3 regions of the Micromonospora sp. S4605 genome follow, and region 3 is predicted to be linked to each of the others. Evidence: riboswitches for the same ligand, from Rfam matches in the RefSeq annotation. Region 3 holds a riboswitch; each other region holds the start of a gene.
What was found. A riboswitch is a leader RNA that binds a small molecule or an ion and turns the genes downstream of it on or off. The one in region 3 is predicted to bind cyclic di-AMP.

Region 1: it holds a riboswitch for cyclic di-AMP, as region 3 does, so the genes downstream of both, DLJ47_RS10765 (coiled-coil domain-containing protein) here and DLJ47_RS02255 (coiled-coil domain-containing protein) in region 3, are expected to answer to the same signal.
Region 2: it holds a riboswitch for cyclic di-AMP, as region 3 does, so the genes downstream of both, DLJ47_RS12910 (C40 family peptidase) here and DLJ47_RS02255 (coiled-coil domain-containing protein) in region 3, are expected to answer to the same signal.

Annotation. Positions count from the first base shown of each region.
Region 1 is NZ_QGSW01000152.1:4,021-7,285, reverse strand. Features, by position in the region: gene DLJ47_RS10770 (YibE/F family protein) at 1-1,138, shown strand, start outside; cyclic di-AMP (ydaO/yuaA leader) riboswitch at 1,305-1,435, shown strand; gene DLJ47_RS10765 (coiled-coil domain-containing protein) at 1,440-2,456, shown strand; gene DLJ47_RS10760 (carbonic anhydrase) at 2,535-3,245, opposite strand.
Region 2 is NZ_QGSW01000172.1:9,829-13,093, reverse strand. Features, by position in the region: gene DLJ47_RS12920 (pyridoxamine 5'-phosphate oxidase family protein) at 1-144, opposite strand, end outside; gene dcd (dCTP deaminase) at 224-802, shown strand; gene DLJ47_RS12910 (C40 family peptidase) at 861-1,901, opposite strand; cyclic di-AMP (ydaO/yuaA leader) riboswitch at 1,914-2,051, opposite strand; gene DLJ47_RS12905 (N-acetylmuramoyl-L-alanine amidase) at 2,293-3,265, shown strand, end outside.
Region 3 is NZ_QGSW01000048.1:4,979-8,243, forward strand. Features, by position in the region: gene DLJ47_RS02245 (hypothetical protein) at 1-268, shown strand, start outside; gene DLJ47_RS02250 (hypothetical protein) at 305-814, opposite strand; gene DLJ47_RS02255 (coiled-coil domain-containing protein) at 965-2,038, opposite strand; cyclic di-AMP (ydaO/yuaA leader) riboswitch at 2,043-2,174, opposite strand; gene DLJ47_RS02260 (cation diffusion facilitator family transporter) at 2,328-3,245, opposite strand.

The DNA of each region.
Region 1 (3,265 bases), on a different contig from region 3:
GGGGCCGTGCGGCACGGTCACCGTCAAGGTGGCTGACGGCCCGGACACCGGCCGCGAGGTGCAGACGCCGGTGCCGAGCGGCCCCGGCGCCCCGGCCGTCGCGGTGGGTGACGAGATCATCCTGGTCGAGCTGACCGACCCGGCCGACCCGACGGCGAGCAGCTACAACATCGCCGAGCACCAGCGCGGCAAGCCGCTGGTCTGGCTGGTGCTGCTCTTCGCCGCCGCCATCGTGGCGTTCGGCCGGTGGCGCGGGCTGGCCGCGCTGGCGGGCCTGGCCGCCAGCTTCGCCATCCTGCTCGCCTTCGTGCTGCCCGGGATCAGCGCCGGCGGGTCGCCGCTGCTGATCGCGATCGTCGGCGCCGCGCTCATCATGTTCGTGGTGCTGTACCTGACCCACGGGGTGACCGCGCAGACCTCGGTGGCGGTGCTCGGCACGCTCGGCAGCCTGGTGCTCACCGGGGTCCTGGGCACCCTCGCCACCGCCGCCACCCACCTCACCGGGTACGGCTCCGAGGACGCGACCACGCTGTCGATGTTCCAGGCCGACGTGGACCTGCACGGGCTGCTGCTGGCCGGGATCATCATCGGCTCGCTCGGCGTGCTCGACGACGTCACGGTGACCCAGGCCGCCACGGTCACCGAACTGGCGCACGCCAACCCGGGCCTGTCCCGGCTCCAGCTCTACCGCGCGGCGACCCGGGTCGGCCGGGCGCACATCGCCTCGACGGTGAACACCATCGTGCTGGCGTACGCGGGCGCGTCGCTGCCGCTGCTGCTCCTGCTCACCGCGGACTCCCGGTCGGTGACCCAGATCCTGACCAGCGAGTTCCTCGCCCAGGAGATCGTCCGCAGCGCGGTCGCCACCCTCGGGCTGATCGCCGCCGTGCCGCTGACCACCGCGCTCGCCGCGCTGGTGACCACGGCCGGCCGCGCCACCGCGCGTACCGGCGACGGCGACGGCGGCGATGGCGGCGGTGCCGGTGACGAGCCGTCGCGTACCCGGGAAGGTTCCCGGCCGGTCCCGGACCGGGCCGAGGCGCTGCGGGCGCTGACCGCACCGCGTGCCGGAAACACGTCCTCCGCCACCTCCACCGGGTGGCCCGATCCGGACAGGAGCACGGACGCCACATGGTGAGACTCCGTAGCGTGACCGTCCAGGCCGGCGAGCTTGATAAACGCGTCACTGGTCACCCTCCGCCGTTACGAAATAACGCATTTAGTCGGCTTCGGGACGTAGATCCACCGGTGGACTCTCGGGTAACCTCGCTGCCGGTCACCGCCGAAGGCGCGCAGCGGCGCCTGCGGTGCCGCCGCCCAATCGCCGCCAGGCGAGCCGGGGACCCAGGTACGTGGGGTGAGTCCGCGACAGCGGTAGGGGCCACTTCCGCCCCGAACCCGTCAGCTAACCCGGTCGGCGGTCGACGGAAGGGAACACTGTGACGGCACCCCTACGCCGCTGGTTGACACCTGTGGTGGCCGTGTTCGCCGCCTTGGCCGTCCTTGCCGGGCCCCTCCCGGCGTCGGCCGCACCCGCCACCCCCAAGCCCTCGGGGCACGAGGACGGCGACTCGAAGCTGATCACGGATGTGATCGAGTCGACCAACCGGAACTACTCGCAGGCGAAGTCCCGGCTGGAGAAGTCCAAGAAGCGCCAGCTGGAACTCGCGCTGGAGGTCGACCGGGCCCAGGCCGAGCTGAACGCGCTCGCCCCGCAGGTCAGCCAGCTCGCCACCCAGTCGTACCGGACGGGACGCATCGGCGCCGTGGCCATGCTGCTGGAGGCCAACAACCCGGACACGTTCGTCAAGCGGGCCACCGCCCTGGACGAGCTGAACATGGTCAACGCCAAGAAGCTCGCCGAGATCAACGAGGTGAAGACCCGCGCCGAGCAGGCGAAGCTGGCGCTCGAGGCGGAGATCCGCGAGCAGCAGAAGCAGACCAACCTGATGGCCAAGAACAAGCGCGACGCGGAGAAGGCGCTGGCGCTGGTCGGCGGGCTGGGCTTCACCGGCGGCCTGGTGTCGGCCACCTCGCCGGTCGCCCGGATCGCCCCGGGCCGCACCGCCGACGGCGACTGGAAGGCCGAGTCGTGCAGCGAGAACGACCCGACCACCTCCGGCTGTATCACGCCCCGGACGCTGCACATGTACAAGGAGGTCAAGCGGGCCGGGTTCAACCGGTTCGTCGGCTGCTACCGCCCCGGTGGCCCCTGGGAGCACCCGAAGGGCCGGGCCTGCGACTGGTCGCTGCAGAAGAGCGGCTTCTCCCCCTGGCACAACAAGGACACCCGGATGTACGGCAACAACCTCGCCGCGTTCCTGATCCGGAACGCGGACCGGCTGGGCGTCTACTACGTGATCTGGAACCGGCAGATCTGGTTCCCGGCGACCGGCTGGAAGTCGTACAGCGGGCCGTCGAACCACACCGACCACGTGCACGTCTCACTGCTGTAGCGACAGCCTGAGATCGCGCGACGCGAGGGCCGCTCCCGGTGGGACGGCCCTCGCACCGTCTTCGGCGACGGGGTGCGGTCAGGCGGCGGCCGGGGTCGGGTCCGCCGCCTGGTCGGGCAGGTCGCCGGCGGCGGTCACCGTCCGCACCTCGCCGGCGGCCAGCCGGTACGACATCCCGACCACCGCGCAGCGCCCGGCGGCCACCTCGGCGGCCAGTACGGCCGAGCTGCCCAGCATCGCCTCGACGGTGTGCGCGATGTGGATGTCGACGATCCCGTTCACGTCGGTCACCCCCTCGGCCTCGGCCCGACGCAGGCTGGGCATCATGGCGTCCACCACCGCCCCCAGGTGACCGGCCGGGGACGTGTCCGTCTCCACCGCGGTCCTGGCCGCCTGCACCGCGCCGCACGAGTCGTGCCCGAGCACGACCACCAGCGGCGTGCCGAGGACGGTCACCGCGTACTCGACGCTGCCGAGCACCTCGGGGCCGGTGGTGTGCCCGGCGGTCCGGACCACGAAGAGATCGCCGAGGCCCCGGTCGAAGATGATCTCGGCGGCCAGCCGGGAGTCGGAGCAGCCCACGATCACCGCGAAGGGGTGCTGCCCGTCGGCGACCGCGGCACGGTGCCCGGCATCCTGATTGGGATGGCGCGGGATTCCGGAGACGAATCGCCGGTTGCCGGCGGACAACTCGGCCAGCGCCTGCGCCGGGGTGGTCGGTGTGACCACCGGCCCCGTCGACTCCGGTGGCGGACCCGGCTGGGCGCCGGGCGAACCGGGACGGCTCATCCCCTCACCTCGTCCCTCGA
Region 2 (3,265 bases), on a different contig from region 3:
CGGGGAGACCGGGTGCACCCGGGGCCCGCCGTCGGCGCGGACCGTGGCCAGGTAGCCGAAGCCCGGCCCGTACTGCTGCATGAGAAGGCGGATCCCGTCGGCGAGTCGGGGCTCGTCAGCGGCGAATTCGGACCAGGAAGCCATGTGGACAGTCTATCGAACAGGTGTACGAACACCTAGTCCGACACGCAGGTCACCCGGGCGGCTTCGCTATGGTGTTCCGATGCTGCTCTCCGACCGCGACCTGGTCTCCGAGATCAAGGCGGGCACCCTGGCGCTGGAGCCGTTCGAGCCCACGCTGGTGCAGCCGTCCAGCATCGACGTACGCCTGGACAAGCTGTTCCGGGTCTTCAACAACCACCTCTACACGCACATCGACCCGGCGCAGCAGCAGGACGAGCTGACCTCGGTGGTCGAGGTGCCCGACGGCGAGCCGTTCGTGCTGCACCCGGGCGAGTTCGTGCTCGCCTCCACGCTCGAGGTGATCTCGCTCGGCGACCAACTCGCCGGCCGGCTGGAGGGCAAGTCGAGCCTGGGCCGGCTGGGCCTGCTCACCCACTCCACCGCCGGCTTCATCGACCCGGGCTTCTCCGGCCACGTGACGCTGGAGCTCTCCAACGTGGCGAACCTGCCGATCACCCTCTGGCCGGGCATGAAGATCGGTCAGCTCTGCATCTTCCGGCTCTCCTCCCCTGCCGAGCACCCGTACGGCTCGGCCGTCTACGGCTCCCGCTACCAGGGGCAGCGCGGCCCGACACCGAGCCGCTCCTGGCAGCAGTGGCGCACCTGGCCGACCCGCTGACGCAGGCAGGAAAAGGGCCCGCTCCGACGCCGGAGCGGGCCCTTTCGGCGGTACGCGGTCAGCCCGGCCGGCCGTAGCTGTGGATCGGGCCGTCGTCGACCTTCTTCATCTTGATCGGCACCCCGGCCCGGGAGGCGTGCACCACCCAGCCGCCGCCGACGTACATGCCGACGTGGTGCAGGTCGGAGTAGTAGAAGACCAGGTCACCCGGGCGCAGCTCGCCCCGGCTGACCGTCTTGGTGACCCCGCGCTGCTGCGCCGCGTTGTGCGGCAGCGAGACCCCGGCCTTGGCCCAGGCGGCCAGCATCAGCCCGGAGCAGTCGTACGAGTTCGGGCCCTCGGCGCCCCAGACGTACGGCTTGCCGATCTGGGCGCAGGCGAACTTGACAGCCACCCCGGCCGCGCCGCCCGGATAGCTGGCCGGGCAGGGGGCGGGACGCAGCGGCCCGCCGCCGCCGTTGCCGTACACCTTGATCCGCAGCTTCTGCAGCCGGTCGATCTCGGCGTTGATCTGCTTCTTCTTCGCCGCCAGCTGCGCCTCGGCCTGAGCGAGCTGGGCGACCATCTCGTCCAGCGGCGCCTTCTTGGCGGCCAGTTGGTCGCGCAGGTCGGCGACCTGCCGAACGTCCTGCTGCTGGCGGTCGGCGAACCGGTCGAGCATTTCGAGCTGCCCGACCACCTCGCCCGGCGAGCGACTGCCCAGCAGGGCGTTGATGGTGAGCACGTTCTCGCCCTTGTAGGCGCGGACGGCCAGCGCGCTGACCTTCTCCATCGCCTCGTCGACCTGGGCCTGAAGGGGTTTGATCTGAGCGGCCAGGGCGTCGGCCTGCTTCCGCTTGGCGGCCAGGTCCTGGCGGGTCGCGTTGTGCCGTTCGATGATCGGTTCGAGCTTGTTCCAGTCCTCGTCGATCTGGCGCTCGATCTCGGCGACGGTGGGTTCGGCGTGGGCCGCCGTGGCGCCGCCGGTCAGGACGACGGCGAAGCCGGCCAGGGCGGCGAGTGCGGTGGTGAAGCGGGACCAGCGTGAACGCGGCGCAGCCGTCGCCGGGCCGGCGTACGCCGACCGTGCCGACGGTGGCCGCGGGGCATGGTGTGCCACCGGGCTCCGTACTCCTTCTTCCCAGACCGCCTACCGGGTTAGCTGACGGGTTCGGGCGGGAAGGGGACGCCCTACCGCAGTGGCTGCGGATTCACCCCGGGTTACCTGGTTCCCCGGTTCGCTCGTCGAGCGATTCGGCGGTGTCGGACCGTTACCGCCCGGGTTGGACGGACCTGTTGCCGGGCCGACGAATGACCAGAGTAGAGATGGTCGTTATCAATCCGCAACCCGTGTCGCCGTGACACTCCGTACGCCCCGGCGATCCACGGCTCTCGACGGGACGTGTCGAAGGTTTTCTTCCTCAGGAGTTGATGCATGGAAAGGTATTGACGACAGGCCGGGCCCGGGGTGAAGGTGGCCGCATCGTCCACCCGTCTGACCAGGGGGTCCGATGCAGTTGTCCGCAAGGTCCACAAGGTCCACAGAATCCACGAGATCCACGAGATCGAGGAGCAGGCGCACCCTGCTCGCCGCCGCCGCGGCGCTCGCCCTGGCGGTCACCCCGTTCACCGCCGGTCCGGCCGCCGCCGAGCCCCTCGACCGGCAGCAGCAGTACGCCGCCGCGGCCGCGGAGTTCGGCGTGCCGGAGAGCGTCCTGCTCGCCGTGTCGTACCTCGAATCGCGCTGGGACACCCATCCCGGCAACCCGAGCACCAGTGGCGGCTACGGTCCGATGCACCTCACCGACGCCGCCCACGTCACCGCCCAACCCGCCGGTGGTCACATCGACGAGGGCGAGGACCCGCGCGGTGACGAGGCGCGGCCGCTGACCGTCGCCGCGCCCGCCGCCACCGAGTTGGCGCCGGCCGCTCTCGGCGACGCCGCGCTGCAGACCCTCCAGGCCGCTGCCGCGCTCACCGGCGCCAGCGAGGAGGCGCTGCGCGCCGACCCGACCACCAACATCCGCGGCGGAGCGGCGCTGCTCGCCGCGTACCAGCGGGAGCTGGGTGGCCCGGTCGGCGCGGCCAGCGACCCGGCGGCCTGGTACGGCGCAGTGGCCCGCTACTCCGGCGCCGGCGCCGAGGACACCGCGGCCGCCTTCGCCGACGAGGTGTACGGGCAGCTCCGGGAGGGCGCGAGCCGGACGACCGACGACGGGCACCTGGTGACCCTGGCCGCGCGGGAGGTCAACCCGGACACCTCGACGCTGCACCAGCTCGGGCTGCGGCGCGGTGAGCGGCCCGACGGGCTGGAGTGCCCGGTCGGCCTGGGCTGCGAGTGGATCCCGGCACCGTACGAGAAGTACGGCCCGGGCGCCGGCGACTACGGCAACCACGACCTGGGCAACCGGCCGGCCCAGCAGAAGATCGAGTACATCGTCATCCACGACACCGAGGGCTACTTCTGGCCGAGCGTCGGCCTGG
Region 3 (3,265 bases):
GGTCACCTACCGGGCGGACGTGCTGGTCGCCGACGCCGACGAGATCGTCACGGTCGCGCGGCAGTGGCCCGCCACCACGGTGCGCAACCACACCCGGCTGGGGGTCGAACCGGACGGGGTCCGGATCGACGTGGAGATCACGCTGACCGCGCCGGCGCCGCTGTTCGGCTACGCCTTCCGGCAGGCCCGCTCGGCCCACCTGGGGCTGGCCGCCCGGCTCGGCGCGATGCTCGACCGCGGCCCGGCCGACCCGCCGGCCCCCGGCTGAGCCTCCTCGGCCGCGGCCGGGCCCGGTGCCGCACGCTCAGCGGGCCGCCGCCGTGGGCGCGTGCCGCGCGGGCGTGCCGGTGGCCCGCCGCAGCCGGCCCCACGGTTTGTACGTGGAGAGCACGGTCGCCACGATCAGCAGGGTGGTGGAGACCGAGGGGGCGACCACCAGGTCGATCCGGTCCCGCACCGGGAACGCCGCCCCGACCTCCCCGGCGTGCCGCAGCGTTGGGGTGAGCTGGAACAGCACCAGCCCGGTCATCACGGTGGTGAGCAGGAACTTCACCAGCACCCAGCGGTGCCGCAGCAGGCCCCACCTGGTGAGCAGGGCGCTGGCCACGCCGACCAGCCAGACGGTCACGCTCAACGGGGCGAAGAGCACGGTGCCGACCAGCGCGGAGATCGGGTAGACCGCGGCCGGGTCCGCGCCACGCAGTACGGCGACGCCGAGCGCGAGCAGGACGAGGTCGACGCCGAGCCAGCCGAGCGAGGTGACCAGGTGCAGGGTGAGCAGGGCCTTGCGGGCGGGAGGCGAGAGTCGGCTCATACCGGACGATGCTGCCGCCATGGCGGGCGTCGGTCGTCGGGCCGCTGACGACACCCGGCCTACGTCCGGCGGCGTAGCGCCGGGCGTGGCGCCCGCCGCGTCCGGCGTACCCGGTGACCCGCCGCCGGGGACGGGTCACCGGGGCCGGGGTCAGTACACCGACAGGTGCACGTGGTTGGTGTGGTCGCTGGACGGGTCGCCGCCCGCCCCGCTGTACGACTTCCACCCGCTGCTGGGTAGCCAGATCTGCCGGTACCAGATCACGTAGAGCACGGCGAGCCGGTCGGCGTTCCTGATGAAGAAAGCGGCCAGGTTGTTGCCGTACGTCTTGTCCCCGCCGGTGGCGTCCCCGCCGAAGCCGTCCTTCTGTGCCGCGAAGTCGCAGGCCCGGCCCTTCGGGTGCTCACCGGAGCCACCTGAGCGGTAGCAGGAGACGTACCGGGTGAAGCCGGCCGCCTTGGCTTGGTTCAGCGCGTGCAGGGTGCGCGGGGTGATGCAGCCGTTGGCCGGCGTCGGGTCGTTGACGCTGCACGACTCGGACGGCCAGGAGCCGTCGGCGTTGCGTGGGGCCGGCTTGGCCGTCGCGCTGGAGGTGCCCCGGTTGGAGGTGTCGCCGGAGGCCTTCGCGTTGGCCACGGTCAGCGCCCGCTCGGCCTGCTCCTTGCGCTTGGCCATCAGGGTGACCTGCTTGCGCTGCTCGCGGATCTCGCCGTCCAGGGCGAGCTTGGTCCGGTTGGCCTCGTCGCGGGTCTCCTGGAGGTTGCGCAGTGCCCGGTCCTCGTTGGCGGCGACCGCGTCGAGCGCGGCGGCGCGGTCCATGAAGCCCTCCGGGGAACTGCTGTTGAGCAGCGCGGACGCCGTCCCGAGCCGGCCGGCGCGGTACGCCACGCCGGCGATCTCGCCGACCTTGCTGGTGCGCTCGGCCAGCTCGCGCTCGGTGGCCTGGAGCTGGACGCCCAGTTCCTTCTGCCGCTTGACCGACGTGTCCAGCGCCGCCTTCGCGTCCAGGTAGCCCTTGCTGGCCGCCTCGAGCTGGGCGCGCAGGGCGGGGGTGCCGCCCTCGGAGTCCTGGCCGGGTGCGGCGGCCAGCAGGCCGGCGGTGGGCGCGGCGGCGCCGGCCGGTGCGGTGCTGACCGGCGCGATGGCGACGCCGACGGCGAGAGTGGTCACGATCAGTGCCGCCATCCGGGCGGCGGTACGTCGTACAGGTGCCACTACTGGCATGCAGGTGTCCTTCCGTCAGCCGCCGACCGGGTTAGCTGACGGGTTCGGGACGGAAGATCCCTACCGCTGACGCGGATGCACCCCAGGAACATGGTTCCCCGGCTCGCCTTGTCGGGCGATTAGGCGGCGGCCACCGCCGGCACCGGTGCGTGCCGCCTGGCGGAGGCCGGAACAGAGCCTACCGGTGCCACTGTGACCCGTGCAGCGGATGTGACTGAGGGTGTCCGCGTGGTCACTGGAAAATCCGGCATAAGCGCACGATACACACCCAGATTTAAGGTTGTGCTCATTACCACTCAACCGACCCGCAGGCCCCAGGCGCCGCTCCGGGCTCGATCTGCAACGTCGCGTGCTCGATCCGGAAGTCCTCGTGCAGGGCGGTGCGCGCCGCCGCGAGCACCCGGCCGACGTCCGCGCCGGGTGCCATGGTCAGGTGCGCCGAGGCCACCTCCATGCCCGAGGTGAGCGTCCAGACGTGCAGGTCGTGTACGCCGGCCACGCCGGGCACCGCGGCCAGCCGGTCGTGCACGGCGGTGACCTGGAGGTGCTCCGGGGCGGCCTGCACCAGGATGCGCAGCGCGGCCCGCCCGAGCCGCCAGGTGCGGGGCAGGATGAACAGGCCGATGCCGACCGCCACCAGCGGGTCCGCCCACCACCAGTCGGTGACCGCGATCAGCAGCGCCGCCCCGATCACGCCGAGCGAGCCGAGCAGGTCGCCGAGCACCTCCAGGTACGCCCCGCGCACGTTGATGCTCTCCCGGGCGCCGGAGCGCAGCAGCGCGAAGGCGGCCACGTTGGCGAGCAGGCCGAGTACGGCCACCACCAGCATCGGGCCGGCCAGCACCTCAGGCGGGTCGCCGAACCGGCGTACCGCCTCGATCACCACGTAGACGGCGACGCCGGAGAGCAGCACGGCGTTGGCCAGCGCGGCCAGCACCTCCAGCCGGTAGAGCCCGAAGGTGCGCTGCGGGTCGCCGGTCGTCCGCCGGGTGGCGGTGATCGCGGCGAGGGCCATCCCGATGCCGAGCACGTCGGTGAACATGTGCCCGGCGTCGGAGAGCAGGGCCAGCGAGCCGGTGCGGAAGGCGGCCACCGCCTCCACCACCATCAGCGCGGTGAGCAGGCCGAAAGCGGCCCAGAGCCGGCCCCGGTGGTGGTGGGCCGCGTTCACCGCCGACCCGTGGTGGTGGTCATGACCTGCGCCCACGCGAACACCCTCCGCCGCCC